DNA from 3 places in the Paenibacillus sp. TY11 genome. Region 1 is predicted to be linked to each of the others. Evidence: riboswitches for the same ligand, from Rfam matches in the RefSeq annotation. Region 1 holds a riboswitch; each other region holds the start of a gene.

Region 1 (10,307 bases):
ACCGCGATCAATCATTTCCAGCCCGATCAACTTGCGAGGAATCCCTTGTTCTTTCTGGCGTTGCAGCGCTTCTCTGCCGATAAAATCTCCTTTATTTAGCTTGACGAAGAAACCTAGACCAGCTTCGAGTGGTGTAATCGTGGCAGATAACTCCTGTCCGTACAGCGGCAACCGCGCCTCAAAGCGCAGTGTATCCCGAGCACCAAGTCCAGCGGGAATCAGCCCATACGACTCACCGGAACGAAGCAAACCATCCCATACGGCTGGTGCTTCCGCAGCAGGTACATAAAATTCAAAACCGTCTTCGCCCGTATATCCGGTTCGTGAGACAAGCGCTTTTGCTCCGAACAATTGCACGTTCTCATGGAATCGGAAAGATGCCAGATTCGTAATATCCGTATCTGCCACGGCTGCGACAATACGTGCTGCTTCCGGTCCTTGCAACGCCAGCAATGCTATCGCATCAGACACATTCTCCATGTGAACGGATGCGGGTACATGACGAAGTAGCCAATCCCAATCCTTATCGATGTTGGAGGCGTTCACAACGAGCATGTAGCGCTCCGGGCCTTTGCAGTAAACAAGTAAGTCGTCTACTACACCTCCATCGGGGTAACACAGGAGCGAATATTGTGCCTGACCCGGTTCCAACTGGCTGACATCATTCGTGGTTACCCTTTGCAGAAAAGCTTCGGCCTCCTTGCCTTCAACCAAAAACTCGCCCATATGCGATACATCGAATAAACCCGCACGTTGCCGGACGGCCTCATGCTCCTTTTGAATCCCGCTAAACTGAACGGGGAGCTCCCAGCCGCCAAAGTCAATACAACGAACCCCAGGCCGCGTCCCGTAGGACGAATATAGTGGCGTTTTTCGCAAATTAGTCATTTTTCCACTCCTATCCGGTGTGATCGGCTAAACAAAAAAGACAGGCCGAAAAAAACGTATAGACGGCAGTCCATACTCTTTTTTCAGCTCTGTCCTTGATACCTGAAAGTTACCCCGGTGTGTACCAGGTTTCCCCTTGGGTGATCCGCTCCATAGCGAATGCTCTCCAGAGATGCGTCCGGCAGAGGTCCTTTTGCCTGAGAGATTCACCTGCAGTGCAGGTTTACTCCTTCGGCGCTACCTTTGGGATCAACGGTATGTTACCTGGTTTTGCAGATAACAACTTGATCCGATTCGCGTCCACCTATGTCTCACAATCGGCAACAGCTATGCGAATCTTTTTGGTAGTCTCTCCCTCCGCGTTCATCCGCGTATGTAGTTGTCGGGGTGTTTCCAAAAGCATTTGCTATAACCCATTAATACGCAAATTCATTCAAAATGTCAATAAAAATGTCATCAAAAACAATCGAAAAAACATTTAATATATAAATAAGGATATGTAAGCGTTTATTATAAGCTATCATATTTTTATATCGTACGCTTCATAAGGTGTTATGAAGTATTTTTGTTAGTATTATTGACATGGATGTTCTTGTTGTCATAATCTTAACCTGTCTAATACAGGTGAGCAAAAGCGATTTTATTCATATGAAAGTGAGGCGGAACAGGATGAGTGAAGTGAAACAGCAACTTTGGTATACGGACGAACATGAGTGGGTTCAGCGCACAGAGGATGGAACGGTGCGAATCGGTATTACAGACTTTGCACAGCATCAACTGGGTGATATTGTTTTTGTGGAATTACCTGGGGCGGGAGCAACGATTGAGCAGGGGGCGGAGATTGGTACGATTGAATCGGTGAAGACAGTATCCGACCTTTTCGCTCCGGTGACGGGAACCGTATTGAAAGTGAATGAAGCACTGGAAAGTACGCCTGAACTTGTGAATGAATCTCCCTATGAAAAAGGTTGGATGGTCGAAGTGGAGATCGGTAAAGATGTGGAGGAAGCATTGGGCAAGCTACTGTCTGCGGATCAGTACGAGCAGTTGATTTCCGATGAGCAATAATGGAGCAATGTAGTATGAAATAAGAGTGTCGTTTGTCCGCTCGATTTTTGTATAAAATAGTCGCTATGATATGTCATTGCGGCTATTTTTTTTTTGTCTTTTTGCAAGCGTAATTACGTGTTTTACTCTGGTTTAGAGGATTATCCCCGTATAAGAATTGTACAGATTACAGCATGCTTTTTCGACTAATTTCTATCGTTATAGGCCATATTAAGAGGAATTATGCAGGTACAATATCTTCCCGGTTATTTTAAATTTAAATGTTGTCATCAACGTTCATGACGAAAGTACGTTTTCATTTCGTTGATGAAGATAGCGTTTTCACTTAGTATGAATTTTAAGAAAAGGTAGTGATGCTATTTACCTACAAGGAGGAAATGAATATGAGCAAAGTGGACGCAAAGTCCAATTCAAACGGAGGCGCTCGCGTCGTTGTACAGCGTTTTGGCCGTTTTCTTAGCGGTATGGTTATGCCCAATATGGGGGCCTTTATCGCGTGGGGGTTGATCACGGCACTCTTTATTCCAACTGGATGGTTCCCGAACGAGGGTTTTGCACAACTGGTTGATCCGATGAAAAATTATTTGCTGCCGCTGCTGATTGGTTACACAGGTGGCACGATGATTCACGGACAGCGCGGAGGTGTGATCGGGGGCATTATGACGATGGGTGTCATTGTCGGGGCGGACATCCCGATGTTCCTGGGCGCGATGGTAGCTGGTCCGCTGGCTGCATGGATATTGAAGAAGTTCGACAAGGCTATTGAAGGCAAAGTCAGATCAGGTTTTGAAATGCTGGTCAATAATTTCTCGGCCGGGATTATCGGTGCCATTCTAGCACTGCTTGCCCATGTGGCGATCGGCCCGTTTGTACAAATTATCAGTCAAGTGTTGTCGGCAGGGGTACAGTTTCTCGTGAACGCAGGGTTGCTGCCGCTCGTAAACCTCATTATTGAGCCCGGTAAAGTATTATTTCTAAACAACGCATTGAACCACGGAGTATTGAGTCCGATTGCGCTGGAGGAAGCTGCAAGAACAGGCAAATCCGTTTTGTTCATGCTTGAATCCAACCCTGGGCCGGGGCTCGGTATTTTGCTGGCATACTGCCTGTTTGGCAAAGGCTCTGCGAAGTCGTCGGCTCCTGGCGCAGTAATCATTCACTTTTTCGGCGGGATTCATGAAATTTATTTCCCTTACATTTTGATGAAGCCGATTCTGATTCTCGCTGCTGTAGCAGGGGGTGTTGTGGGAACTTTCTGTTTCATGTTAACAGGTGCCGGACTGGTTGCTGCTCCTTCACCGGGCAGTATCATCGCTTATTTCCTGATGACGCCAAAAGGCGGATATTTGCCAATGCTGAGCGGTGTGATCGCTGCTGCGGTCGTATCCTTTGCTGTGGCTGCAGTATTACTCAAGACAGGTAAGCAAAAAGAAGAGGGGCTGGAGGAAGCCGCATCCCGCCTGAAAGATATGAAAAGTCAAAGCAAGAGTGCAAGTGCTAACGCCACTGTAACAGAAGATAACCGCGAATCTGATCGTGCTGCCGAAATTGCCGCAGATCGAACGCTCAAGGATAAATCCGAAGTAAACAAGATCGTCTTTTCCTGTGATGCAGGTATGGGTTCAAGCGCTATGGGCGCCTCGATTTTACGAAAAAAAATGAAGCAGGCGGGTGTGGACGTTACGGTAACGAACACAGCAATCAGTGAAATTCCACAGGATGCGGATATTGTTATTACGCAAAAAACGTTGACAGACCGGGCTAAAACGGTAGCCCCGAATGCTGAACACATTTCCATTGACAATTTTCTGAAGAGTCCTGAATACGAAGCGCTGGTTGAACGTCTGAAATCCGATTCTTAATCCCCGTAGTAGTCAGGACGCCTGTGTGCAGTTTGTGTTTCCTGCTGAAGGGATGAGCTTGGGAAGGAACGGTATGCGCTTATGAATATTACGAAACGACAACGTGACATCGTGGAATATCTTCTGGAGCAGTCCAAAGAGGTTACAGCCGGGGAAATTGCCACGAAGATCAATGTCAGCACAAGGACAGTCCACCGGGAACTCACCGCAGTCGAGTATTGGCTGGCGGCTCATGAAGTAAAGCTGGAGAAAAAGTCAGGGATCGGTATCTATGTGGATGCTGACCCGGCTCAGCTTGTATATCTGCGGAAGCAATTGATGCATACAAAGTCGGACGAATATTCGGCTGAGGAGAGAAAGATCGTGGTTCTCTGCATGCTTCTGGATACACAGGAGCCGATCAAGCTACAGGCGTTGGCTTCAGATTTGAAAGTCACGGTAACTACGGTCAGTCATGATCTGGACGAATTGGAAGGTTGGATCGGTGAACGGGGACTCGTGCTTGTGCGCAGACGGGGGTACGGCGTCGAGATTACAGGGCGGGAGATAGACAAGAGACGAGCGATATCCGAGCTGGCTCTCGAATATTTGGATGAATCAGATCTGTTCTCCAGCCGGGAAGAGCTTCGTCCTGTGACCCGTGTCGCCGACAAGTTGCTGGAGATGATTGGCAGAGAGAACCTGCTGACCGTGGAAAAAGCCCTCTGGCAGCCCCATGAGAAATGGCTGGAAAACATGGTGGAAAGCAAATATATGGAGCTGCTGATTCAAATTTGCGTTTCGCTGGCACGTCTGCGACTCGGGTACGTTGTGGATCATCTTCTCTCGTATTTAAAAACAGATTCGGATGAGAATATCATGCTGCGCACAGCTATGGTGGATCGCATATGCACGGAGTTGTCAGAGGCGCTGAATATTGAATTTCCAGAGCCGGAACGATCTTATTTCAGACTGTTATTTCGTGATGCCGAGGATCACTCCACCCGGCTGCTGCCGTTGGATGATCTCGTACTGTTGGAGTCGGTTTGCGAGTTGATTCGTCGTGTGGGGGAAGAGACAGGCACGCCATTGGAAGAGGACCGTGTTCTGCGTGAAGGACTGATTGCCCATATGGCTCCGGTACTCAAACGTTTGAAGGAAGGCAGGTCGATCCGTAACCCGCTCCTTCAGCAAATCCGCAAGGATTACAGCAGCTTGTTCGACTCGGTGAAAAAGGCTGCGGCAGACATGACAGAAATGAAAGTGCCTGATGAAGAGATCGGATTTCTTGTCATGCATTTCGGCGCTTCGCTGGAGCGGCTGCGACAATTGCGGCGGGAGGTGCGAGCCATCGTAGTCTGCACGAGCGGCATTGGATCATCCAGACTTCTAGCAACAAGGCTCGCCAAAGAGCTGCCACAGATCAAAATTGTGGATAGGGCCTCATGGTACGAGGCGGCGCGGATTCCCAAGGAGGATTATGATCTGATCATTTCGACAGTGGAACTGCCGCTTGAACCGGATCGGTATCTCAAGATCAGCCCGCTGCTGACGCAGGAGGAGAGTGAACGCCTGCGCCATTTCATTCAGCATATTACACTCAATCATCCTAATGATCATCAGCAGGAACAGACCGTTCAGCCCGGCCAGGGCATGGAGTGGCTTACCGGGTTGCGGAAAAGTCTCGAGGAAATTGTACACATTGTACAGCAATTTCAAGTATATCCGCTGGAAAATCAGGGGATGGATATGCGGGCTACCGTAGAGGCTATATGCATGTTGGAGGCGGGGCGTGGGAATGTCACAGAGCCTTCTGCTGTTGCTGCACAACTCATGGAAAGAGAGCGTCAAGGTAGTCAGGTGATCTCTGATACCTCCATTGCTTTAGTTCATACGCGCAGCCACTATATTCGCGGACCTTCGCTTACCTTGTATAGGCTGGCAGAGCCGTTGCTGGCGAATGCAGACGAACAGGTAGAATGCGTGCTGCTGATGTTGGGACCTCGTGAGCTGCCGAGAGAAAGCTTGGAGGTATTGAGCGAGATTAGTGCATTACTCTTGCAGGAAGACATGGTTACGCTACTGGAACACGGTAGCAGGGATCATATTGTCAACTATATATCGAGTGAGCTGGCTGAATTTTTCCACAGTAAATTAGGGACAGGGAGGAACCTACCGTGAGTATTATGACGATAGACAAAGTAAAAATGAACGCAACCGCTAAAGACAAATATGAGGCGATTCGTATGGCTGGACAAATCCTGCTGGATGCAGGACATATTTCAAGTGAGTACATTGACAAGATGCTGGAACGCGAGGAGATCGTGTCCACCTATATCGGGAACGGGCTGGCTATTCCACATGGCACCAAGGAATCCAAGATGCTTATTCAATCCACAGGCATCTCCATCGTTCAGTTTCCGCAAGGCATAGATTTTGGGGAAGAAAAAGCATACATGGTAATCGGCATTGCAGCACAAGGCGGCGATCATATGGAGATTTTGACGAGTATCGCTGTGGTGTGTGCGGAGGAAGAAAATATGGATAAACTTCGCAACGCGGTGACCCCACAGGAAATTATAGATCTGTTCGAAAGTGAGCTGGAGCTATGAGAGCCGTCCACTTTGGAGCAGGAAATATCGGTCGCGGCTTTATCGGATTGATTCTGTCGCGTGCAGGCTATGAGGTTGTCTTTTCAGATGTCAACGACACCCTTGTATCCGAGTTACGTCGTCGTAAACAATACACCGTTGAGTTAGCCAATGATACAAAGGATACGGAGCTGGTCACGAATGTAACGGCGATTGACGGCAAGGATGCAGCGGCTGTAGCCGATGCGGTAGACCACGCTGATCTGGTAACGACCGCAGTAGGGGTCAGCATCCTCAAGCACATAGCAGCAGGCATTGCGGAGGGAATCAAGCGGCGGGTAGAGCGAGGAGCAAGGCCGCTGCATGTGATTGCCTGTGAAAATGCAATCGGAGGCAGCGCCCAACTGAAAGAGCATGTTTTTGCCCTATTGGATGAGGCGACCCGTGCCAAGGCCGAGGTTTCGGTGTATTTTCCAAATGCTGCTGTAGACCGGATTGTGCCGATCCAGCACCACGAGGACCCGTTGCATGTGCAGGTAGAGCCTTTTTACGAGTGGGTTGTGGATCGTTCGCAAATGGCACCTGAGCATGAAGAAATCGAAGGTATCCTGTACGTGCAGGATCTAGAGCCTTACATTGAACGAAAGCTGTTCACGGTGAATACGGGGCATTGCGTGGCGGCCTATCTTGGTTATACCGCAGGTTATGCTACGATTCAGGAGGCCATGAAGGATAACAAGGTGGTGGATTCGATACAAGGGGCACTGGAGGAAACAGGAGCGGTGCTTGTGAAGCGCTTCGGTTTGGATCAAGGGGAGCATAAGAAGTACATCTCTAAAATTTTGGATCGCTTCCGTAATCCTAATCTGACAGACGAGGTTACCCGGGTCGGACGTTCACCGTTGCGCAAGCTGTCTCCCAATGACCGTCTTGTACGTCCCGCGCTGCAAGCGCAGGAGTATGGCATCCCGACGGATCATCTGGCGTTAGGAATGGCAGCTGCCTGTAAATTTGATATTACGGAAGACCCCGAGGCAGTCGAGCTTCAGCAGGTGATCCGCAGCGAAGGACTGGGTGTGGCGCTGACGCGTTATACATCCATACCCGCAGATCACCCGTTGCATCGGCAGGTATTGGAGCAATATGATATTATAAGTTCATAAAACAACGAAATGTCGCGCACTATTTTCGATAATCCTCTTGAAGACAAAATCTCTACATCAACACTAAAGTGTTCTGTAGAGATGTGCTTCAAGAGGATTTTTATATGCGTGATTTACATCACATAACAACCTGCCTAAATTGTTTATATTGATAATGATTATCATTATCTATAATACGGAATCATTATTATATCTATTTAGGAGAGGATTACAGTGAAACTGATCTATATTACCTTAGGGTTTCTATTTTTGGCGCTTGGAGTGATTGGCGTAGTGATACCATTGCTGCCCACTACACCGTTTCTGCTGCTGGCGACCTTTTTCTTTATGCGGGGATCCGAAAGGATTCACCAGTGGTTTTCGAATACCTCTTTGTACCATAAGTATCTGGAGAGTTTTGTTCAAACAAGGTCGTTGAAGTTATCTACGAAAATCGCGACATTGGGCTTAGCGTCAGCTATGTTGATTACAGGTTTTATTTTCACTCCTAATGTATGGGGCAAAACGCTCATCGTCTTGGTCATCCTTTTTAAATATTATTACTTTATATTCCGAATCGGAACAGTGAGAGACGCTGCAGCGGAAATAACGCCTTCCTCTTCATCTGCCATTACACCGAAAAAAAGGTCTAAAATGGTCGACAACCGTCTGCTCGGTCTAGTAGAACATTCTCGAAAATATATCGTATTGGGTGTGCTTGTGCAGTGGATCGGTCTTTTAGGGAGTATAGCCGCTGTTTTGTCTATGGCCTTTGTTATGCAACAGGCATGGGAAGGACAAGTGACTCGCAAGCTGATTCTATCTATGACGGTTATTGTCATTGCTGCCATTGCAGTTCGTTGCCTGAGCAATTATGCATCCAGTATGCTGTCCTATCGGGCTTCGGTAAATGCTAAAAAAACGCTGCGTTCGCAAATTTACGGCAAGTTGCTGAAGATAGGGCCAGCATATACAGATCATACCTCCACCTCGGGGGTTATTCAGGTTGCTGTAGAAGGGGTGGAGCAGCTTGAAACCTATTTCGGCAGATACATGCCTCAGCTATTTTACAGTCTGCTTGCACCCCTAACGTTGTTCATCACCCTCTCTTTTGTCAGCTTCAAAGCGGCCATTATTCTATTGATCTGCGTTCCCTTAATTCCAGTGTCGATCATTGTCATTATGAGGATGGCTAAAAAGCTGTTTCGGAAATATTGGGGCAGTTACGTCAATCTGGGTCACAGCTTTTTGGAAAATGTACAAGGTCTGACTACGCTCAAAATGTACGGGACAGACCAGGATAAACATCAGGAAATGAACACGGCGGCTGAGGATTTTCGCAAAATGACGATGAAAGTGCTGACTATGCAGCTTAACTCCGTTGCCGTCATGGATCTTATCGCATTTGGTGGTGCCGCTGCGGGTGTGCTGGTCGCGGTAAGCGAATATTCTTCGGGCCATATTGGCTTGGCAGGAGCGATCATCATTGTTTTGCTGTCGGCAGAGTTTTTCATTCCGCTGCGTCTGTTGGGTTCTTACTTTCATATCGCCATGAACGGAATGGCAGCAAGCGACAAAATATTTCAAATGTTGAGTACAGAGGACCTTATACAAGGACAAGAAAGCATAGAAACCACAGATATTCGACTGGAACAGGTGAGTTTCGCCTACGACGAAAGGGATACCTTACGAAATATAACCATGGATATTCCCAAAGGCAGTTTTGTTTCAATTGTTGGAGAATCAGGCTCTGGTAAAAGTACGGTAGCCGGATTGATCGTTGGGCATCACGAGGGTTATCAAGGAAGCCTGACGATTGGAGGAACCGAGGTTACCGCCATTTCGGAAGAAAGCCGCATGCGTCACATGACCTGGATCGGTTTTAACAGCTACATTTTTAAAGGTACAGTGGAAGCAAATTTAAAAATGGGCAATGAGCACGCGGATGAGCAACAAATGCTCGAAGCTTTGCGACAAGTGAAGCTGTATGATTTCATTCTCTCAGAAGGAGGACTGGAAGCAGAACTGGAGGAGCAGGGAGCGAATCTGTCAGGAGGGCAGCGCCAACGGCTAGCACTGGCCAGAGCGTTGCTGCACGATAGTCGTGTGTACATTTTTGACGAGGCTACCTCTAACATAGACAGTGAGAGTGAGGAAGGCATTATGGAGGTTATACATGCGCTGGCAGGTCAAAAAACAGTGATTCTCATCTCTCACAGACTGGAAAACGTGGTCCAATCCGACCGTATTTATGTGCTGCAAAACGGTTTGGTGGCAGAATCCGGAACGCATCATGAGCTGTTGAGCCAGCAGGGACATTATGCGGAGATGTATCTCAGTCAACACCGAATAGAGCAGTTTGCAAAAGGGGGGGCTGTATATGCGTAGACACGGATTACGGATCATGGGCCAATTATTGGTATTAGCGGGACCTCTTTTACCTGTGCTGCTCATAACGATTGTTACAGGAGTGCTTGGTTTTGTATGTGCTATCGGCATTATAGTTTATGGAGCCCTTGCTCTGCTTACAGCAACAGGCATCACGACAGACTACACCATGTCGTTTTTGCTGACAGTGATCGTGGTGTGTGCCGTATTGCGCGGCGTATTCCGTTATGGCGAGCAAATGAGTGGTCATTACCTCGCTTTCAAGCTGCTGGCTGTGCTGCGTGACAAGGTGCTTCATGCCCTGCGCAGACTGGCTCCAGCCAAACTTGAAGGCAAGGACAAGGGGAATCTGATTTCGCTCATTACGAGTGATATTGAGCTGCTGGAAG
Region 2 (10,307 bases), on a different contig from region 1:
AGGCAAAGTAAATGCCCGTTTTCCAAAGCGTGAAGGTGTGGACTTTTTCCACCATTACAAAGAAGATATTGCATTGTTCGCGGAAATGGGCTTTAAGGTATTTCGTATGTCCATCCACTGGTCGCGGATCTTCCCGAATGGCTATGATCCCGAGCCCAATGAAGCGGGACTACAATTCTACGACAATGTATTTGATGAGCTGCGCAAATATGGTATTGAACCGCTTGTAACATTGTCGCATTATGAGACACCGCTAGGTCTAACTCAGAAGTATAATGGCTGGTTGGGTCGTGAAGTCATACAGCACTACGTAAATTATGCCGAAACGGTGTTTACACGTTATAAGGATAAAGTAAAATACTGGTTGACCTTTAATGAAATCAATGTGATGACCATGAGTCCGTTCACCGGTGGTGGGGTAGTCATTGACCGTGTAGAAAATAAGCAGCAAGCGATATACCAAGCATTGCATCACCAATTTGTGGCAAGCGCACTGGCGACAAAACGAGGGCATGAGATCATCCCGGGCTCTCAAATCGGCTGTATGCTGGCTCGTATGGAAAGCTACCCTCATACGTGTAACCCAGAGGATGTGCTGAAAAGTCAGCATGAAAACCAGATGAATCTGTTTTTTACAGATGTGCATGCCCGTGGGGAATATTCCAACTACATGAATCGTTATTTTGAAGAAAATAATGTTGTTATACACACAGAACCAGGCGATGCGGAAATTTTGAAAAATAACACGGTCGATTATATCTCTTTCAGCTACTACATGACCTTGACCGTTTCTGCAGGTCCAGAAGGTGAGAAAGCAGCAGGAAACCTGATTGGCGGCGTGAAAAATCCATATTTACAGTCCTCCGACTGGGGATGGCAAATTGATCCGATCGGCCTGCGTGTTACGCTGAACACGTTATATGACCGATACCAAAAGCCGCTGTTCATCGTGGAAAATGGCTTAGGTGCTTATGATAAAGTAGAAGAGGACGGTTCTGTGCATGACACATATCGTATTGATTACTTGCGTCAGCATATTGTTCAAATGAAGGAAGCGATTACCGACGGTGTTGATCTGCTTGGTTACACCAGCTGGGGCCCTATCGACCTTGTGAGCATGTCTACTTCCGAAATGTCCAAGCGCTACGGATTTATTTACGTCGATCTGGATGATGACGGTAACGGAACGCTCCAACGCTCCAAAAAGGACTCATTTAACTGGTATAAAAATGTAATTGCAACCAATGGTGAAGAATTGTAAATCTGCTTCACTCTATATCGTCTTGGGCGGGTATAGCAGGGGACATCCTAAGGATGAAAATCTGCTATACCCGCTTTTTTGATAGACACATTATGATATCTCAGCGGTCTTCACAAATTTTTCACTTGTAATAAACTGAAAGTTTTCTGTATAATGAATAAAAATTTCATATGTCTGGTTGATGTTTGCGGGAGATGGAACGAAAGTTCCGACCGAAGGGGCAAAACTCTCAGGTGCTTGGGCTGATTACAGCAACAAGCGGGACCGTAAACGGACAGAACTCTGGAGAGACCCTTAATTGGGCGCCGAAGGTGCACCGCAGAGAACATCTGCTTAAACTCTCAGGCAAAAGGACAGAGACGCGAATAACCTGTGACAGGGAATGCCCTAGGCTTTTATAAGCTATTAGAGGTAGAAACCTGCACAAGATGGTTGTATTTTTTCGTGCCTTTAACCTCTCCAGGAGTCGAATCAGCGGATTTGACTCTTTTTTGTTTTTTATTATGCTGGAGGAGCGGGTTGAAATGAATTTGGTACATGTGTTAGAAGCGATTAGCAGTTGGATATGGGGGGCGCCCCTCATCATTCTTGTCATGGGAACGGGGTTGTGGCTGACCATACGTTTGAAAGTGTTGCAGGTATTCCGCCTGCCCCTGGCGATCAAGCTGATCGGTAAGGCCCCGAATGAAGGCAGCGGGGATGTAAGTAGTTTTGCGGCTTTGAGTACGGCGTTGGCGGCTACAGTTGGCACAGGAAGTATTGTCGGCGTAGCGACAGCCATTAAGCTGGGCGGGCCGGGTGCCTTGTTCTGGATGGTCGTTGCAGCCTTTTTTGGGATGGCGACGAAATATGCGGAAGGTGTACTTGCCGTAAAATACCGGGTGAAGGATCGGAATGGACAATTTTCCGGCGGCCCGATGTATTATATTGAGAAAGGTCTTGGGCGCCGTTTTAAACCGCTGGCGATGCTGTTTGCTTTTTCGGGCATGCTGGTAGCGTTGTTCGGGATTGGAACGTTTCCACAGGTCAAAGCGATTGTATCTTCGACTGAAAACAGTTTTGGCGTTCCGCCCATTGTAACGGCACTGATTATTGCTATCCTTACAGGACTTGTCACCATTGGAGGACTCAAAAGCATTGCCAAGGTATCGACGAAGGTCGTTCCTTTTAAAACAGGCTTGTACGTGCTGATCTGTATCATTGTACTGATTCGGTTTGCTGACCAGCTTCCTGCCGCAATCGCGCTTGTGCTCCATTCAGCATTTTCGACTACATCTGCAACGGGCGGATTTGCCGGAGCTACGATTATGCTGGCGATGCGCAGCGGGGTAGCCAGAGGTATTTTTGCCAATGAGGCCGGATTGGGAAGCGCACCGATTGCAGCCGCAGCTGCCAAAACCAAATGGCCTGCGGAGCAAGGGTTGATTTCCATGACAGGCGTCTTTATTGATACCATGGTTATTTGTGTGATGACCGGATTGACGCTACTCGTTAGCGGTGTATGGAGCGGTCCTACGGATGCGGGATTGATGACTCAGCAAGCATTTTCCAGTGCATTTCCGCTGGGGGCAGAACTGCTCACGATCATTCTGATTATGTTCGCGTTCACCACCATGCTTGGCTGGAACTATTACGGGGAACGCTGCGTTGAATATTTGCTTGGGGTCAAGTGGATTAAGCCATACCGTTATCTGTTCATCGTACTGGTTGCCGGGGGCGCGTTCATTAAACTGGATGCGATTTGGCTGCTGGCAGATATCTTTAACGCAATGATGGCTTTCCCGAACCTGATTGCACTGCTCGGCTTGTCGGGAATTGTAGTTGCAGAAACCCGAACCTATATGGATTCTCTGTATCCTAATAAGAAAAAGGGCATTCTTGCAGGTGCCAATGTAGGGGCTGCTATCCAAGTAGAAGAAAAAGGACAAACGGCCAATTTATAAAAATTGAAAGCCATAACATTCAAAAGGGAGTGCCTTCAGCCATCACAGGCTTGAGGACACTCCCTTTTAAATATTATAACGATGCATGCAAAATAGCTAAAATATCTTCCTGATTCAGCTTTTTATAATTACCGAAGCCTCCGTATTCCATTTCACGGGCTGCAATGTTTGCGATTTTTTCCAATTGTTCATCATTAATATTGTAATCGGCCAGTGTGGAAGGGGCACCGAGACTTGTCCAGAATGCACTAAGACGGTCAATACCTTCCAAGGCGATTTCTCTATCTGTTTTACCTACGGTGTCCAAGTCAAACATGCTGAGCATCAGCCGCTTCATGCGTGCAGCATCCTGATCCACCGTATGTCTCATCCAGTTGGGAAACAGGATCGCTAGACCCCCAGCATGAGGGATATCATATACAGCGGATAATGCATGTTCAATCGTATGCGAAGCCCAGTCCCCGAAGTAGCCCATTTGCAGTGTTCCGTTTAAGGCAATTGTTCCAGCATATAAAATCGTTTCACGATGCTCGTAGTTGTGCAAATCCTCCAGCAGCTTAGGTGCAGTTTCGATCACGGTTTGCAGCACGGAAAAGCACATACGATCCTGCAACGGTGTATTTTTGACATTATGAAAATACTGTTCAAACACGTGACTCATCATGTCCACCATGCCGTAAACGGTCTGATCCCGTGGTACAGAGAAGGTGTTTTTCGGGTCCAAAATCGAGAATTTCGGATGAGTCACCGCGCTGCCCCATACGTATTTTTCGTTCGTTTCCCAGTTGGTGATAACAGAATCTGGATTCATTTCTGAACCGGTGGCGGCGAGTGTGAGGAGGGTACCGAATGGCAGAGCCTGGGTCGGCATGTGCTTTTTGTTGATAATATCCCACACATCGCCGTCATATTCAGCCCCTGCTGCGATGGCTTTGGTGCAATCAATGACGCTTCCGCCGCCTACCGCAAGCAGGAAGTCGATCTTTTCGTTTCGGCAAATGTCGATGCCCTTTTTAACGGTGGACAGGCGCGGATTTGGTTCGACGCCGGACAGTTCATAAATGTTGAGATGTAGCGGCTCTAACGCGTTTAATACCTGGTCATACAGACCATTTCGTTTGACACTTCCGCCTCCGTATACCAGCAAAATGTTTTTGCCGTAATTCAGCAGCTCCTGCTGCAGTTCTTCAATTTGATTGTCTCCAAAAATTAATTTGGTGGGGTTATAATATGTGAATTTGTTCATCCGGAAAGTTCCCCTCGGTTCATAGTTCATGTTCAAATCGTAATCTCTTATCTTGACTAGTCCATTGGATACCTGACTTTGTCATGTAAGCTATTTGAAATGACGATTAACCATTATACATGAAATGAATAAGGGAAATCAAGTAAATCTAATCTTTGATCGCTCCGGCGGCAAGATCGGAAATAAACTGGCGGCTAATGAAAAGAAACAAAATAATAAGGGGCAGTACAGCCAGCAGGGTGCCAGCAATGACCATCGCATAATCCGTATTGTAAATCCCGTTCAACTGGGACAGTGCAATCTGGAGCGTGAATTTGCGCTCATCCGTTAAGACGATTAATGGCCATAAGTAATCATTCCAGGCTCCTATAAAGGTAAACGCGCCGAGAAAAGCGAACGCAGGACGTAGAATCGGTAGTGCTACATTCCAGTACAGCCGAAAAAAGCTGCATCCATCCATCCGCCCCGCATCCAGCAGCTCCTTTGGAATGGATTCTTCTGCATATTGACGAATCCAGAAAATGCCGAAGGCATTTACCATACCTGGGATGATGAGCGCTTTGAACGTACCTACCCATCCAAAGGAGGCCATCATGACAAAGGAGGGGACAAGCGAGAGTTGTGAAGGGACCATCATCGTTGCTAGCAGAATAATAAATAGCACTTTTTTGCCTGGGAAATCAAACTTGGCGAATGCAAAACCGGCCAGTGAATCGAAAAACAGCACCAATAGGGTAACGGAACCGGCTACAAAAAGGGTATTAAAAAAGGCTCCGGCAAAATCAATCTGCTGCAATACCCTCGTTACATTATCCAAGAAATGGCTTCCGAACCACAACTGCGGCGGAAAACGATAGATGTCTGAAGTTGTACGGGTCGCCATGACGATCAGCCAGTAAAACGGAAACATCGACAGGATGATTCCCACCAACAGTCCGGCATATAAAATAACGGATTTTGCACGTGTCTGCATCATGATGTAAAACTCCTTCCCATCATTATTTTTTACCTTGAACGAGTTTCCAGTTTATGATGGAGAATAGAGCAATGATGAGGAACATGCCCCACCCGACGGCTGCACCATATCCAAAATAGTTGTTAATGAACGACTCGCGGTACAGGTATAAAACGATGGTCATGCCACTTGCCCCGGAACCGCCGTCATTACCTACCAGAACCTGTGGCTCTGTGAAGAGCTGCATACCACCGATGGTGGACGTAATCACCGTAAACAGAATGACTGGGCGCAGCATGGGGATGGTGATGCGGAAAAAAGCTTGCGCTCCGGTTGCCCCATCCATTTTCGCAGCCTCATACAGCACATGCGGAATACTCTGGAGTCCAGCCAGATAGATGATTGCGTTATAGCCCATCCATCTCCATACGACCATAGAAGAAATGGCAATTTGGATACCCCATGGCACATTCAGCCATTGAACCATCGGCAACCCCAAGAGTTGCAGAAGGTAGTTGAGAAATCCGAAATTGTTGGCAAATAAGGCACCAAATATGATGGCGACAGCCACAATGGATGTCACGTTCGGCAAAAAGAATCCAACTCGCCATAAGGTGCGCATTTTCACAAAAGGTGCATAAAGCAGAAATGCAATAATCAGTGCGAAGAATAGCATCGGAATCGTTGAATACACCCAGATCACAAAGGTGTTGCCTACAGCCTGCCAAAATTCGTTATCTGTCACAAGATATCGAAAGTTGCCCCAGCCGTTGTAGGTCATGACTCCGATCCCGTCCCATTTGTGAAACGCCAGGTATAATGAAAAACCAATCGGAAACAATCCAAAGATGCCAAACAGCAGATAAAACGGCGAGATCGCAGCATAAACAGCACGGTGCTTCCAGATTTCTCTCAGCATATGGTCCACACGCCTTTTTTGAATTTTGTTTTTTACCGCTGTAATTCCCGTTCAATTCGTTGCATCGTTTCCGTCCATAGTGCATCGGGATTAGCATCCTGCTTGGCGACATTGGAAAGGCGACGGGTCACAATGCCGTGGATGACAGGATAGCGCTCGCCGAAATAGCTGCTTTTGACATTACGTGCGGAGGCGGCAAAGATCAGTCCGGTGGCCTGACCACCAAAGAAAGGCTCGGGTGTTTCCATGACAGGATCGTCATAGACGCCGGGAGTGGACGGGAACAGCCCGATTTTATGGTAGGCATCCAGCTGGTGTTCCGGGTTTTGCAGCCAGGTCAGGACTTCAAAGGCTTCTTTGGGATGTTTGCTGGATTTGAGGATAGAAATGAAAGATCCACCCAGATTACCGTCCCCTCCAGGAGCACGGGCGACTCTCCATTTGCCCGCTGTATCCGGTGCGGCCTCCGTGAGAACTTGCTTCATCCAGACTGCCCCTACAAAAGAGGCTATTTTGCCGTTATTGACCGAAGCGTTCCATTCGGGAGTCCAGCCATCCGCATTGGCGAGCAGATGCTTCCTGTGGAAATCCACAGCGGTATTCCAGCCCAGATGGATGTCAGGAGATTGATTGCCGATGTAGCTTCCATCCGGCTTGAAGTAAAGGTTCGTATGTTGGGCGAGTATCTGATTGTAAACGTTTACAATATTGTCAGCCAAAAACGAACGGCTTCCGAATTTCTGCTGAAGTTGTTCTCCGGCCGCCATGTAATCATCCCATGTGCGGATGGAGGCACTGACCTTTTCAGGATCACTAGGCAAGCCTGCTTGTTCAAACAAATCACTTCGATAGAAGAGGGCGGTAGGACCTGTATCCATGGGAAAAGCAATCATTTTCCCATCAGGAGTGATACCCTGATTCCATTTCCATTCCAAATATTGATCCTTCAAGCGGTCTGCTCCGAGTTCCCTTAAATCATAAAAACGATCCGCACTGGGAAACAGCTCCACCATCCAGTCGTTCAGAGCAACGATGTCCGGTTCACCGGAACGAGCTGCGAGCGTCGTCTTCAGTTTGGCTTTGAAGTCACCGCCTATTTTTTGGGTTTTTAATTCAATGTCGGGAAACTGTTTTTCCGCCTGGGCGAGTAGTTCATCGTCAATAGAACGGTTCCAGTACCACAATGTAAGCGTTATCTTTTTTTCGTTCAACAAATTAGTTTCAGATGATTGACTTTCAGAGGACAGGGGTCTACTACAAGCACAAAACATAGTGAGAAAAGCAAGACATAATACCAGCCAACGCACTGTCTTCACATCATTTCCCTCCTTGCTGTCTGAGATAATCTGCCTGCTGAACTAGTTATAAATGGTTTAGCTCCATCATATGAAGCTGTTACCCATTTATGTGCATTGACTTAACCAAAAACAGAAAAATTGAAACGAAGCATGTATAGAAATTAAATACTCTAAAGATATTGATCTTACTAATCCGAAGAATGATAAAACAATAAGGCAGATATTATGTCAAAAGGTATCTAAATCGTCAATGCTGAGCAATATCTTGGAAAAATCTAATGATGAATTCGAAGAACGATTTCTCTATATCGGTGTGCAGTTCCCCAGTAGGATAGGACAGATAGATTGTTCGCATACATCGAGGCTCCCTGATTTGAAGCAGCTTGATGTCTTCGGTTACGACGTTCCTCCACAGGATAGAAGGAATAAAGGAAATGCCAAGTCCTGTTTGAATCAACCCTCTTACCGTAGCCGGATCATCACTTTCAAAGACGATGTTCGGTTCAAAAGGGATGTGAGTAAAAAAGAGGTCCGTTGTTTTCCTAAGCGAATTACCAGGTGTTAGGCTGATAAACTTCTCATGCTCTAGATCTTTCAGGAATACGGTGTCCTGAATGCTCAGAGGGTGAGATTTTGGTACGCCAAGCAAAATTTCCTCCTCCAGCAGGATCGCATGCTCGTTGTCCGCCAACTCTTCGGACGTAATCGCAAAATCGTACGCCGGTCCTTTCTTCATCTTCGCAGGGTGCTGGGTCAGGTTGAATCTAATTTGAGGATAGAGATCGCGAAACTTGCCGACAAGGTTGGGCAATAGCATAGAGCCGACAGCGACGTATAACGTGATGACCTCTACCTTTTCGTTCTTCATTTCTTTGACTTCGGATACGCCTTGCTCTAGCGCTGATAGCGACTGGTTCACTCTTTTCAGGAACTTCTTGCCATATTCATTCAGCACGATATGTTTTCCTTCGCGGTCAAATAGCTGCACACCCAATTCCGTCTCCAGGTTTCTAATCATTTTACTTAAGGCAGGCTGTGAGATAAACAACTCGTTCGCGGCACGTGTGACATGCTCATACTTCGAGGTCACTTGAAAATACTTAAGCTGCAAATAATCCATAGTGAAAAATCTCCTTTATAACCACTAGGTTATCGATCATATGTGAATATATATATTTTACAGGTATTTACTCACTTCTTACAATTAACAATGTAAAGAAAATGAATCCGCTAAAGGTGGTGAGATTCTGAACATCGTTTTTACATTTCCCGGCCAGGGGTCACAGGTTCCTGGAATGCTCCAAGATGTACCCGAGTATGTGAAAAAGGCAACAAGTATCATCGGAACTGAACTGCGTGATGATGAGGAGGCTATGGGCTCAACGGTCTGGATTCAGATGGCACTCTTCGTTAAGGAGACGGCAATAGCCTACCGGTTGATCGAGCAGGGTATCCGGCCCCAATTCGTGGCAGGGCATTCCATTGGTGCATTTCCTGCGGCGGTCATCGCGGGAGTTCTCTCGTTCGAGGATGCGCTTCGGATCGTATGGCTCCGTGCCCGGTTGATGGAAGAAACCTTTCCTGAAGGCTATGGAATGGGTGTGATTATTGGGCTTACGCAGGCCGAGGTTCAACAAGCCGTGCTTCTCTCCCATAGTGAGGCGACGCCAGTCTACCTCTCGAATATAAACGCAGAGCAGCAAATCGTCGTATCCGGATCATTGGTAGGGTTAAATAAAGCATTTATGCATGTGAAAGAGCTTGGGACCGCTAAAACGGCGCTTCTGAAGGTTCCGATTCCTTCACACTCCCCGCTGATGTCAGAGGTAGCCAATAAGCTATTGCTGAAAATACACACTTTTTCTTTGCGGGACGCTCAAATACCATATTTGGTGAATCATACGGGCAGAAAGACGACAGCCAAGGAAAAAATCGCGGAGGACCTTGCACTAAACGTAGCATATCCCGTTCGGTGGATGGATATGGCGGCTGTCTGCGTCGAATCGGGAGCTGACTGTTTCATCGAGATGCCGCCGGGTCATACTCTTTCCAGACTTGTCAAGCAAGCCCACAAGGATACCCGGCAAATCGCCGTGGACGAGATCGGTCTGGAAGCGACTCAGTATCTGATTAGAAAATGGAAGGAGCAAGAAGAATGAATAAAGTACTGCGATCCTGGTCACAAAAACGTGATAAAAAGCAGGAAAAGTTAGGAAAGGTGGAAAAGTGGCTGGACGGAAAATACATCGACTCCTCCCGAATCGTCGACCTGATGGAGGCGCTAATCGAGCCAGGCGCGAAGGTCGTCCTGGAAGGAGATAACCAGAAGCAAGCGTCCTTCCTTTCCCAAAAGTTGCTGGAAGTCGATCCTGGCAAGGTACATGATCTGCATATGATTATGTCCAGCATTTCAAGACCCGAACATTTGGATATTTTCGAGAAAGGCATCGCCGGGAAGCTGGACTTCTCCTACAGTGGATCCCAAAGCCTGCGTGTTGCGCAAATGATTGATGACGGGACGCTTAAGCTCGGTGACATCCATACGTATTTGGAATTGTTCGGACGTCTCTTTATTGACCTTATTCCAGATGTGGTGCTGGTAGCGGCAGACAAATCAGATCGCGAGGGCAATCTGTATACCGGAAACAATACAGAAGAAACTCCGACGATCGTGGAAGCGGCCGC
Region 3 (10,307 bases), on a different contig from region 1:
TAAATGCCTCAATTCATCCAGCGTAATGGAAGAACGGTTGGAAAACACATGCTTCACCGGAATAATAAGACAGTAGTTCTCCGTGCGAAGAGGAAGCTGGACAAGCCTTTCATCCGTACCCGAATGTAGCGTAATGCCAACATCCACTCGGTTACCCAGCAGTTGTTCTGTTAAATCGAATGATGGACGGATGTGCAGGCTGATTTTAGGAAATGACTGATGAAAATGGATAAGCATTTCTTGCAATGATTCCTCCAGCTCCGGTAATGCGATACCAATCCGTACACTCCCGCGTTGCTCGGTGCGCAACTCCTCAATGGAAGCCTTCGCTTGCTGTAAATCCTTGAGCGCATGTGCACTGTGTTGCAGCAACAATTTCCCGGCATCTGTCATTTTAATTTTCTTGCCTGCACGGTCAAAGAGCGTCATCCCCAATTCCTCCTCCAGCGCCTTAATTTGCAAGCTGAGCGTGGGTTGGGAGATTCCAATCTTTTCCGAAGCTTTCGTAAAATGCAGTTCCTCGCATACGGCTATGAAGTATTGAAGCTGACGTATTTCCGTCTTCCTTCTCTCCCTTCGCAAATCCACAGAATGGTTACACTAAAAGGTTAAAAGAAGCGCGAGATCGGATCACTCCGGTTCGCGCTTCTTTTAAAGTTATTGCGCTTTTTTGAGATTATTGGGCTACTTCTGCTTTTTCCGCAGTCAACGTAATATTCGCAAACGTGTCTCCATCGTACTCCTTGCCACGGGTAATATCGTAATTGGCTACCCGATTATTCACTGCCTCTAGCGAGTACCGGAATAACGTTGGTACGATTGGCGCCTCCTCGCTCATATACGCCTGCCACTGATTGTATATATCTTTACGATAGTTGTCGTCAAAGGCTTTGACCGACACACCTTCCTTTAACAACTTATCATTCTCTTCACTCGTAAAACGCGAATAGTTAAAGCTGGCTCCGCGTCCATACAGCCCACTAGGGTTTACATCTGAACCCGTTCCCCATGCGCCGCCAAAAATATCAATGCCGGGGTCATCCTTTTGCACACGATCATAGAAAGAATTGAACTCAAGCAGACGACCATCCACCAGCTCGACATGAAGTCCGACATCCTTCCAGTTTTGCAAATAAAACTTGGCCAGCGATTCGGCTGTCGCATCCCCGCTCATTGCTGCATAATAGAGCACAAGTTCCTTACCCTTAGGGTCCTCACGGTATCCATCTCCATTGGTGTCCACATATCCAGCCTCGTCCAGCAGCTTTTTCGCCTTGTCCGGGTCATACGTGATGCCCTTTGCATTTATATCATGATAGCCCTTAAAGGCAGGTGGAATCAGGGATGTTGCTGGAATTCGAAGTCCATGATAGAGCTGCTTGCCGACCTGCTCATTATTCAGCGCATAGCCAAGGGCCTGACGCAATGACTTGTTCGCCAGCTTGGCGTTCGGGTCCATGATATTTAGACTCTTGGCCTGATCGAATTTGCCCAGCTTAAAGCCTACATAGCTATAAGACAATTCCTCCTGACCGAGAAACTGTACATTTTTCGGATTACTGGCCTCATTATAACGAGTGGTTGGATAGCTGGCCCAGTCAATTTCTCCGCTTTTCAACGCCTCGGTAATGACATTCGGGTTCACAACCTTCAGATGAAGGCCATCCAACTTGGGCTCACCGTGGAAATAATCTTTATTTTTGACGAATTCCACAGATTCACCTGTGACCATAGATTTAATTTTGAACGGCCCATAGCCAATCGGATTTTTACGGACAGGATCAGATCCGGCCATGTCTTTCACGGGAATGTTCTGAAATACCTTTTTCTCCAGTGGCGTAGACCAAAGTCCCGATTTCACCGAAGGATTAGGTTCCTTGAAATGAATAGTAACCTCTTTCTCATTCAGCACCTTGATGCCTGAAATCGTTTTTTCCTTACCCGCATGATATTCCTCCATGCCCACAATGTTGGTCATAAAGCTATCGTAACGCGGACCTTCGTAGTCTTTATGACCGATCACTTCATAGGAAAAAGCATAGTCCTCCGCCGTTACGGGATTACCATCCGTCCAGTTCAGTTTGGGATCAATTTTGACAGTCACCGCCTTATTGTCTGGGGAAAAGGAAATCGTCGCCGCCCCTTTATCGTTAATATTCAGATTGGAGTCAATTGAAAACAAAGAAGGATAGAAAAATTGGAAAACTTCAAAATCCGGATTGCCATCATAAAATACAGGATTCAGAATACCTTCAAAAGGGGTATCGGACACGAGTGCATAATTGATGATGCCGCCCTTAATCGGTGCCTTATCGTTCTTGACCGCCTTCGCTAGCGCTGTCGTATTCACCTGCTTGCTGTCGGACCCCGCGCCGCCTGTACCATCAGACGATTTTCCTCCATTCGAAGCGGAAGGCGAGCCGCTGCATGCGGCCAGAGAAAGTATCAAAATTGCAGATAGAACAGCCAGAATTCCTTTTTTCCAGCGTTTAACCATTGTAAACCCCTCCTTGTCATTGTCCTTATCCTTGAACTTCGGTTAACCCAATCGTTGTCTGGCATCCGTGGCGCGTTTGAGCGCCTGACCGATAAAGTTGATCGCCAGCATCAGCACCAAAATAAGCAGTGAGGCAGGCAACCACATCCACCAGCTATTCTGCAAAACATCCGGGTCATTGGCGTAACTCACCAGTGTTCCCAAGCTTGGAGTAGATTCCGGCAAGCCAAAGCCGAGATAGGAAAGTCCCGTCTCAATCCCGATATTTCCCGCAAGGCTGAGTGTCAGATTGACGATCACGACCGAGCTGAGATTGGGCAGCACGCCAAACCAGATGATTTTCCAATTAGGTGTACCGAGGGTTTTAGAAGCCTGTACATAGTCCAGTTCCCGCTCTGATAGCACCTTGGCCCGAATCAGGCGTGCTTTTCCAATCCATAGAAAGGCGGTCATGATGAAAATAAAGGACCCTATGCCGCTTTTGGGGACAATGCTGACAAATACGATGACCAGCATCAAAAACGGAAGCACCAGGATAAAATCAATGATCCGCATGATGATGTTATCGACCAGTCCCCCATAAAAACCAGCTAGTAAACCTAACGTCAAGCCAATGGCGGCGGATAGCAATGTAATCGTAAAGCCAATGGTGAAGGAATTGCGGGCCCCAATGACCAGTTGGCCGAAAATATCTCTGCCCGCTCGGTCCGTACCCAGCCAATGCACTGAGCCTGGAGCTTCACGGATCGCGCCCAAGTCCACCGTCGTGACTACATCCTGATTTACAAACAGGACAGAGACATATATAAAGATCAAGAACAGAACCACAAATCCAATGGAAACCAAAGCCGTTTTGTCACGCACCAGCTCACGACGCAGTACAGACCAACTGGATGGTGATTTACGAATGATTTCCGGCGTGAAGACCTCCTCCACCTGTACAGACATCATAATCCCTCCCTTTCTCTAGACTTGTTCGCTATTCGATTCGAATGCGGGGATCGACCTTGCTTAGGATGACATCAGATAAAAGGGTCCCTAATAGCGCCAAGAATCCGGAAATCATCACCAGCGCGTTCACGACGGAAAAGTCCCGTTGAGTGATAGACTGGAGAAATAGTTGGCCCAACCCCGGATATCCAAAAATAGATTCAAGGAAAATGTTGCCCGCAATCACTCCCGTTAGGTCGTAGCCCAAAAAGGCAGCAATCGGCAATAGAGAGTTTTTGAAAATATGGCGGGAATAGATTTTCCCTTCGGGCACTCCTTTGGAACGCGCTGTTTTCACAAAATCCTTCAGTCGTGTGTCAATGACCTCATTGCGCAAATACTGAATCGTAGCCGTTGTACTGAGTAATGCGCCTGTCACCGCTGGTAAAATGAGATGATAAGACTTGTTCGCGTAATATGCCCATGTCCCCGGCTCCACGCCTACATCCACACTGCCGCTGGTTGGAAACCAGCCGAGCCTGAATCCGAACACATACAGCAGTAGCAACGCGAGTATAAATAGGGGGGTCGCAAAGCTGAGATAGGTATAGCCCACTACGGTTTTGTCCAGCAGGCTATGCTGATAGCGACCGCTGAGTACACCGAGCGGAATGGCGATTAGATACGTCAGAACCAGAATTACTACGCCTAGAAAGAACGTGTTCCCCAAACGGCTGCCAATCAAATCGGTAACGCTGATTTTATGTACATAAGATTTGCCTAGATCCCCGTGAGCCAGCTGGACGAGCCAGTTGCCATATTGCACCCACACCGGGTCATTCAGTCCCAGTCTTTGCCGCTGTTCTTCCAGTGCGGCCGGATTCAGATTGGGTGTCGAAGTAATAAGTCCTGTCAGGGCATCCCCCGGCATAGCCTTAGCCAGAAAAAATATAAGCACACTCAGTGCAAAGAGCTGAGGGACCATAACCAGCAGCCGGCGCAGTGTAAATTTCCACATTTTCTATCCCCCCCTTATGGTAGCGCGACTTGATGGGATGGACTTACTGATTTTAGTTCAAACGGCTTTCCACTCGCGTCTAGATGTTTAGGCAGCTCTGTTTTGTAGGAAGATAAAAGCAGTCGCCTTTTTTGGGCATTTTCCAGCCGTTTTGCAGGATCAATATTGGGAATGGTTGCAATGAGCCGTTGGGTGTACAGATGCTGTGGACGCTCATAAATGTCCTGCTCGCTCCCCTGTTCCACTAGGCGGCCCCGGTACATAATGCCGATTTGGTCGCACATATGGCGGATAATACCTAGGTCATGACTGATGAACAAATACGTCAAATTGAACTCCCGCTGCACATCCTTCATAAAATTAAGCACTTGTGCCTGCACCGAAACGTCCAGCGCCGATACCGGCTCATCAGCAATGATCAGCTTTGGGTTTAATGTCAGCGCACGTGCAATCCCAATCCGCTGCCGCTGACCCCCGGAAAATTCATGTGGATATTTGTAGGCCGCATCGGCGTTCAAGCCGACCTTTTCCAGTAGTGTCTGTACTTTCCTCCGTTCTTCCTCACTACTTAGCCTTTCAAAATTTCGCAGCGGTTCAGCAATGACATCCAATACGCGCTTACGCGGGTTGAGCGAAGAATACGGGTCCTGAAAAATCATCTGAATGTCTCTACGCAGCGGATGACGGTTGTTACGGCTCAGAGCCGCAAGGTCCTTTCCCTTAAAAAGAATCTGTCCGCTCGTCAGCTTATTTAGGCCGATGATCGTCCTGCCTGTCGTCGTTTTTCCGCAGCCGGATTCTCCCACCAGCCCGTATGTCTGGCCTGCCTCAATGCTGATCGACACGCCATCCACTGCTTTCACCTGATCGATAACACGCTGGAAGAAACCGCCGCGCACCGGATAGTGGGCCCTCAAATCATTTAACTCCAGTAGTGCCATGAGCAGCCTCCCCCTTAGCCTCGTCTTCAAAATGAAAATGCTGGTAACATGTACAACGGACCCAATGACTAGGGGAAATTTCATTTAATTGGGGATGATCTTCATGCGCTCTCTGCTGAATCCAGGGAATACGCGGAGCAAAGCGGCAGCTATTGCGGGGAATATCTTGCAATGAGGGAACAATGCCGCCGATGACATGCAGCGATTCCCCCTTGGTATGCGATCCCGGCATGGAAGCAAGCAAAGAACGCGTATACGGATGCTGTGGATGCCGGAATAATTCAAAAACATCGGCGCTCTCCACGATTTCTCCGGCATACATGACCACCACGCGGTCGGCTACTTCTGCCACAACGCCAAGATCGTGCGTAATCAGGATAATTCCGCTTCCGGTTTCCTGTTGAAGCTGTTTGAGCAAGTCGAGAATTTGCGATTGGATCGTTACATCGAGGGCAGTAGTCGGCTCATCTGCAATAATAAGAGAAGGTCGGCAAGCTATGGCAATCGCGATCATCACACGCTGCCGCATCCCTCCTGACAGTTCATGCGGATACTGCTCATACACACGCACAGGATTCGGTATATCTACACTTTCCAGCAGCTCCAGCACACGTTCCCTTTTTTGCTTCGTAGATAGTGACGTATGATAATCGAGATTTTCCTCGATCTGCTTACCAATGTTCATCAACGGGTTGAGTGCTGTCAGCGGGTCCTGAAAGATCATGCCAATGCCCGCCCCGCGGATTTTATTCATTTGCCCTGAAGAGAGACGATTCAGGTCCGTGCCTTTAAAAAGAACCTCTCCCTCTACACGTGTGCGCTCCATGTCATGCAGTTGTGCGATCGAAAGCGCCAGCGCACTTTTGCCACAGCCGGATTCTCCGACTACAGCCAGCACTTCATTGGGGTTGACCGTCAGATCCAGTTGGTCGACTGCGGGGTGATATTGATCCTTGATGCGAAAAGAGACGGATAATCCTTTAATTTCCAACACGGGTTCGGTATCCAATGCGCGCTTCCTCCATTCTCCATGGTCTTGTCCCGCTTATTCTCACCATGTTTGATGTTTAAAACCTCTCATGAACATTACATACCGTTTTTGTCGGAATAATTTGAATACATCCTATCACCAGTATATGGATATATCAATTAAGATTATGCTATCAACATCATTTAAAAAATCAATGATCCAGCAGTAGCGCGGCCTTTCTGGCACAAAATGTAATGAAATAACCAACCACAGGTTAATTTTCATCACAAAAAAAGCCGCCTGATCCCTCTACAGGGATCAAACGACTAACTAGCACTAGCTCATATTAAACTCTTGGCGTTAATTACGAAGCTGCTCCATAGGAGCCAGACTTGAACGTTCTGGGATCGTACCATTTGTAGCCTGCTGCCGGAGCAGACCAAGGCTCAGGTTGCGGTTCCGTGGAAGCCGCAGGCTCCTCGAACGGCAGAAGCTTCGTCGGCTGATCAAGAGTCAAACCTGCCACATCGGACAATTTCGTGTAGTCCTGCTTCCATGCAAGCCATTGGACCGTTTGCACCAGGAGGGTGGCATCATCCACTTCCTTAAACCCATCATACGTCTTCTTCGACTGTCCGTTTTCCTCACGCACATATTTCGGTGTAGCATCTTCTACAGGTGAAGAATCACCGATAAATGCTGCCTTGCCTTGACCTACCTTGGAGATAGCGGCATAAGGTCCTTCCGCACGGCCCCCGCCGTTATAAACTCCCTGGTCTACAGCATTTCCCCATTTTTTCGTGCCTGAAGGGATATAAGCAATGCCTTTAGCCTTGGTAGGATCAATAATAGCCAGCGTAGATCCCGCATGCATTGCAATCGAGCGAACACCCTTGGTAATGCCGAAAGATTGATCTGCGGCTACAATGTCGGTAGCATTCACGTCACCAAGCGCATTGTAACGGAAACGAACGCCAAAGTTGGTCGCCAGCCAATCGGAGCTTGTTAATCCTTGCATCGCCGGTGATGCAGCTTCTTCTGCAGTCATGCCTTTTGCCAGGTTAGTATAGGCTCCACGACGGTAGCCATTCATAACCTCGGAGGAATCCCAACGGTTTTTGTTACGGTCCGCATTATAATGGTCGGAGATGAAGAATACACTCCCCCCGTTGTTCACATATTGCAGCAGGGCAGCCTGCTCGGATGCCTTAAAGGCAACATTCGCTTCACCGATGATAAACACATCATATTGGCGCAGCTTGTCATACGTTATAGCCTGCTCCCCATAAGTAAAAGGAATGGGGCGGTTCAATTGGTCCACTGTAAAGCCTACATTACGCAGTCCATTGGCAAAATCAGAGAAGGCGCCTTCAATGACCCAATCTGCTGCACCAGCGGTCTGTGCGTGCGTATTATCGAACAGCACCTTTTTGCCTTTTCCATCCGGCAATGTAGTACCGGGTTGATCCGGGTTGCCAGGATCAGGTTCGCCCGGATCACCAGGTTCCCCCGGCTCGCTTCCGCTCACCAGCTCGACAGCACTTGGGCTTTTCACTCCGCCAAAATTATTGTAGGCGCCGAGTGTACCCGTCACACGAATTTTGCCGCCGATCAGCTCAGGATGGCCTGATAACCCAAATTGCCCTCTGTACGCTGATGTCAGCTGTACATCCAATAGATTAGACGTATTACGTTCATTTGCCTGATCGGCAATCAGTACGTTAAAATCATTCGCAAACGGGGGAGAAAAGTTAGCCGTCTTCGATCCGGTAGCATGTCCGACGATGTAGCCTTCCACCGTCACCGTACCTCCACTGCCTTGGCGCTGAAGTGCTTCGGCTACTGTCAATGCTCCCTCTGCCTTGGCCTGACCGAATGGAACGAAGATCCCGATCAGCAGTGATACGATTGCTGCCAGATGCAGCATTCCTTTCAAGCGTGAACCTGTGAACCGCAAGCCTTTTACCATACGTCAATATCCCTCCCATTATTTCCATCAATGTAATTGTCCTCTATCAGATTAGCTATCAATCTTCTAATTCCTTCCTGATTTCATCCATAATTATGTAAAATCTAATCTTTTTTATTGGAAACGCGCCTGTTTATGTAAAAATTGAACCCTGTGATTGACACCGAGCACGGCATACATTACGCTAAGAAAGACATGTAGAACGGTATATGCGAATGAAGATGACGGGAGAGTCTGTCAGGGAGCCTACACTCTGGCGGCACCGAAGGAGCAAGACGCCAGCACCCGGCTGGCGGATAATCTCTCAGGTCCATGTATCGTCATCTGACGCAACTCTGGAGAGAGCGCAAGCCACCCAAGGGGTAAGGCGGTAAGGACACCGCACGAAACTCTCAGGTAACGAGGACAGAGATAAGGGAAACTTCCTTATCCTGTCCTTTTTTGTGCTCACATTGTACGTCAGCATTAGGAACCGTCTATACGCGCAAAGACGCGGCTATACCATATACTATGGTATAGAACATACAGGGGGCCACACCATGCGTTTCAAAGATGTATTTTCCATTATCGGCCCGGCCATGACCGGACCTTCCAGTTCACACACCGCAGGCGCGGTGCGGCTCGCACGCGTTGCCCGGCACTGGCTCGGGGCGCAGCCTGACCGTGCCCGCATGACACTGTACGGCTCCTTTGCCGACACGTACAAAGGACACGGTACAGACCTAGCGCTCATCGCAGGGCTGCTCAATTACGATACAGACGATCACCGAATTCCGGATGCCGAGCAATGGGCAGAGCAAGCCGGGATGACCGTGGAATTCGCCGTCAGCGGGCTACCCGCGCCTCATCCGAACACCGTCCGTTTCGAGCTGTGGAAGGACGAGGATCAGCGCACACTGCTGGGCTCCTCCATCGGCGGCGGCAGCATCCATGTCCAGCAACTCAACGAATTCCGAGTCAACCTGACCGGGGAGCTACCTACGCTGGTGCTTCTTCACTCAGATAAGCCTGGTACATTGGGCGCGGTGACTTCAGCGCTCGGCGCGGCTGACATTAACATTGCCTATATGCACGTGGATCGCAAAGGCCGGGATGGTGAAGCACTCACCGCCATCGAAACGGACAGTCCTGCTACGGCTGAATTGATCACAAAGCTGCGGTCCTTGCCTCATATGTACGAAATTAAAATGATTAATTTGAAAAAAGGAGCTGAATCCGATGCGGTTTAGCCATCTGCATGAGATCAGCGCTTTATGCGCTGAAGAATCCACCACGATTGGCCGCCTGATGATTCAAGAGCAGGTACAAGAGACAAATACACCTGAGGAAGAAATCTTCCGCCAAATGTCTGATTATTATGAAGTGATGAAGGAAGCCGTTCATCGCGGTCAGACGCAAGACACCGTATCCCGCAGTGGATTGACGGGCGGCGACGGCAAGCGCCTAGCCGAGTATCTGCGGGCAGGGGAAACCTGCTCCGGCGATGCCTCCGCGCTCGCTATGGCTTATGCCCTCTCCGTGTCGGAGGTTAATGCGTCCATGGGTCGCATTGTCGCCACGCCCACCGCAGGTTCATGCGGGGTCATCCCCGGTGTGTTCATCAGTGCGCAGGAACGGTTCGGCTGGGATGATGAGCATATGGTGCATGGACTGTTCGCCGCTGGAGCCATTGGCTACGTGATCGCGAACAACTCCTTCATTTCTGGCGCGGAGGGAGGCTGTCAGGCTGAGATTGGCTCAGCCATCGGAATGGCCGCTGGCGCTATGGTCGAGCTGCGCGGTGGCACGCCTGAACAGGCCGTTCACGCCGTAGGCCTCGCGCTTAAAAACACGCTCGGCCTGATTTGCGATCCCGTCGCCGGACTCGTGGAGATTCCGTGCATCGTGCGCAACGGGCTGGGAGCCGTGACTGCGCTTGCCGCAGCGGATATGGCTTTGGCGGGTGTGCGCAGCGCTATTCCATCTGACGAAGTCATTGACGT

What was found. A riboswitch is a leader RNA that binds a small molecule or an ion and turns the genes downstream of it on or off. The one in region 1 is predicted to bind glycine.
Region 2: another riboswitch for glycine. It lies ahead of AC6EJC_RS22065 (alanine/glycine:cation symporter family protein); the one in region 1 lies ahead of gcvT (glycine cleavage system aminomethyltransferase GcvT).
Region 3: another riboswitch for glycine. It lies ahead of sdaAB (L-serine ammonia-lyase, iron-sulfur-dependent subunit beta); the one in region 1 lies ahead of gcvT (glycine cleavage system aminomethyltransferase GcvT).

Annotation. Positions count from the first base shown of each region.
Region 1 is NZ_JCBAIQ010000009.1:118,084-128,390, forward strand. Features, by position in the region: gene gcvT (glycine cleavage system aminomethyltransferase GcvT) at 1-888, opposite strand, end outside; glycine riboswitch at 968-1,063, opposite strand; glycine riboswitch at 1,064-1,255, opposite strand; gene gcvH (glycine cleavage system protein GcvH) at 1,558-1,956, shown strand; gene AC6EJC_RS12260 (PTS mannitol transporter subunit IIBC) at 2,340-3,818, shown strand; gene AC6EJC_RS12265 (BglG family transcription antiterminator) at 3,900-5,978, shown strand; gene AC6EJC_RS12270 (PTS mannitol transporter subunit IIA) at 5,975-6,409, shown strand; gene AC6EJC_RS12275 (mannitol-1-phosphate 5-dehydrogenase) at 6,406-7,551, shown strand; gene AC6EJC_RS12280 (DUF454 family protein) at 7,765-9,918, shown strand; gene AC6EJC_RS12285 (amino acid ABC transporter ATP-binding/permease protein) at 9,911-10,307, shown strand, end outside.
Region 2 is NZ_JCBAIQ010000023.1:71,456-81,762, reverse strand. Features, by position in the region: gene AC6EJC_RS22070 (glycoside hydrolase family 1 protein) at 1-1,261, shown strand, start outside; glycine riboswitch at 1,440-1,516, shown strand; glycine riboswitch at 1,534-1,628, shown strand; gene AC6EJC_RS22065 (alanine/glycine:cation symporter family protein) at 1,786-3,204, shown strand; gene AC6EJC_RS22060 (iron-containing alcohol dehydrogenase) at 3,278-4,450, opposite strand; gene AC6EJC_RS22055 (carbohydrate ABC transporter permease) at 4,599-5,426, opposite strand; gene AC6EJC_RS22050 (carbohydrate ABC transporter permease) at 5,449-6,324, opposite strand; gene AC6EJC_RS22045 (ABC transporter substrate-binding protein) at 6,357-7,640, opposite strand; gene AC6EJC_RS22040 (LysR family transcriptional regulator) at 7,870-8,742, opposite strand; gene AC6EJC_RS22035 (ACP S-malonyltransferase) at 8,942-9,781, shown strand; gene mdcA (malonate decarboxylase subunit alpha) at 9,778-10,307, shown strand, end outside.
Region 3 is NZ_JCBAIQ010000021.1:15,150-25,456, reverse strand. Features, by position in the region: gene AC6EJC_RS20800 (LysR family transcriptional regulator) at 1-588, opposite strand, end outside; gene opp4A (oligopeptide ABC transporter substrate-binding protein) at 677-2,497, opposite strand; gene AC6EJC_RS20790 (ABC transporter permease) at 2,540-3,445, opposite strand; gene opp4B (oligopeptide ABC transporter permease) at 3,477-4,445, opposite strand; gene AC6EJC_RS20780 (ABC transporter ATP-binding protein) at 4,460-5,386, opposite strand; gene AC6EJC_RS20775 (ABC transporter ATP-binding protein) at 5,364-6,395, opposite strand; gene AC6EJC_RS20770 (DUF6359 domain-containing protein) at 6,721-8,325, opposite strand; glycine riboswitch at 8,541-8,655, shown strand; gene sdaAB (L-serine ammonia-lyase, iron-sulfur-dependent subunit beta) at 8,865-9,554, shown strand; gene sdaAA (L-serine ammonia-lyase, iron-sulfur-dependent, subunit alpha) at 9,544-10,307, shown strand, end outside.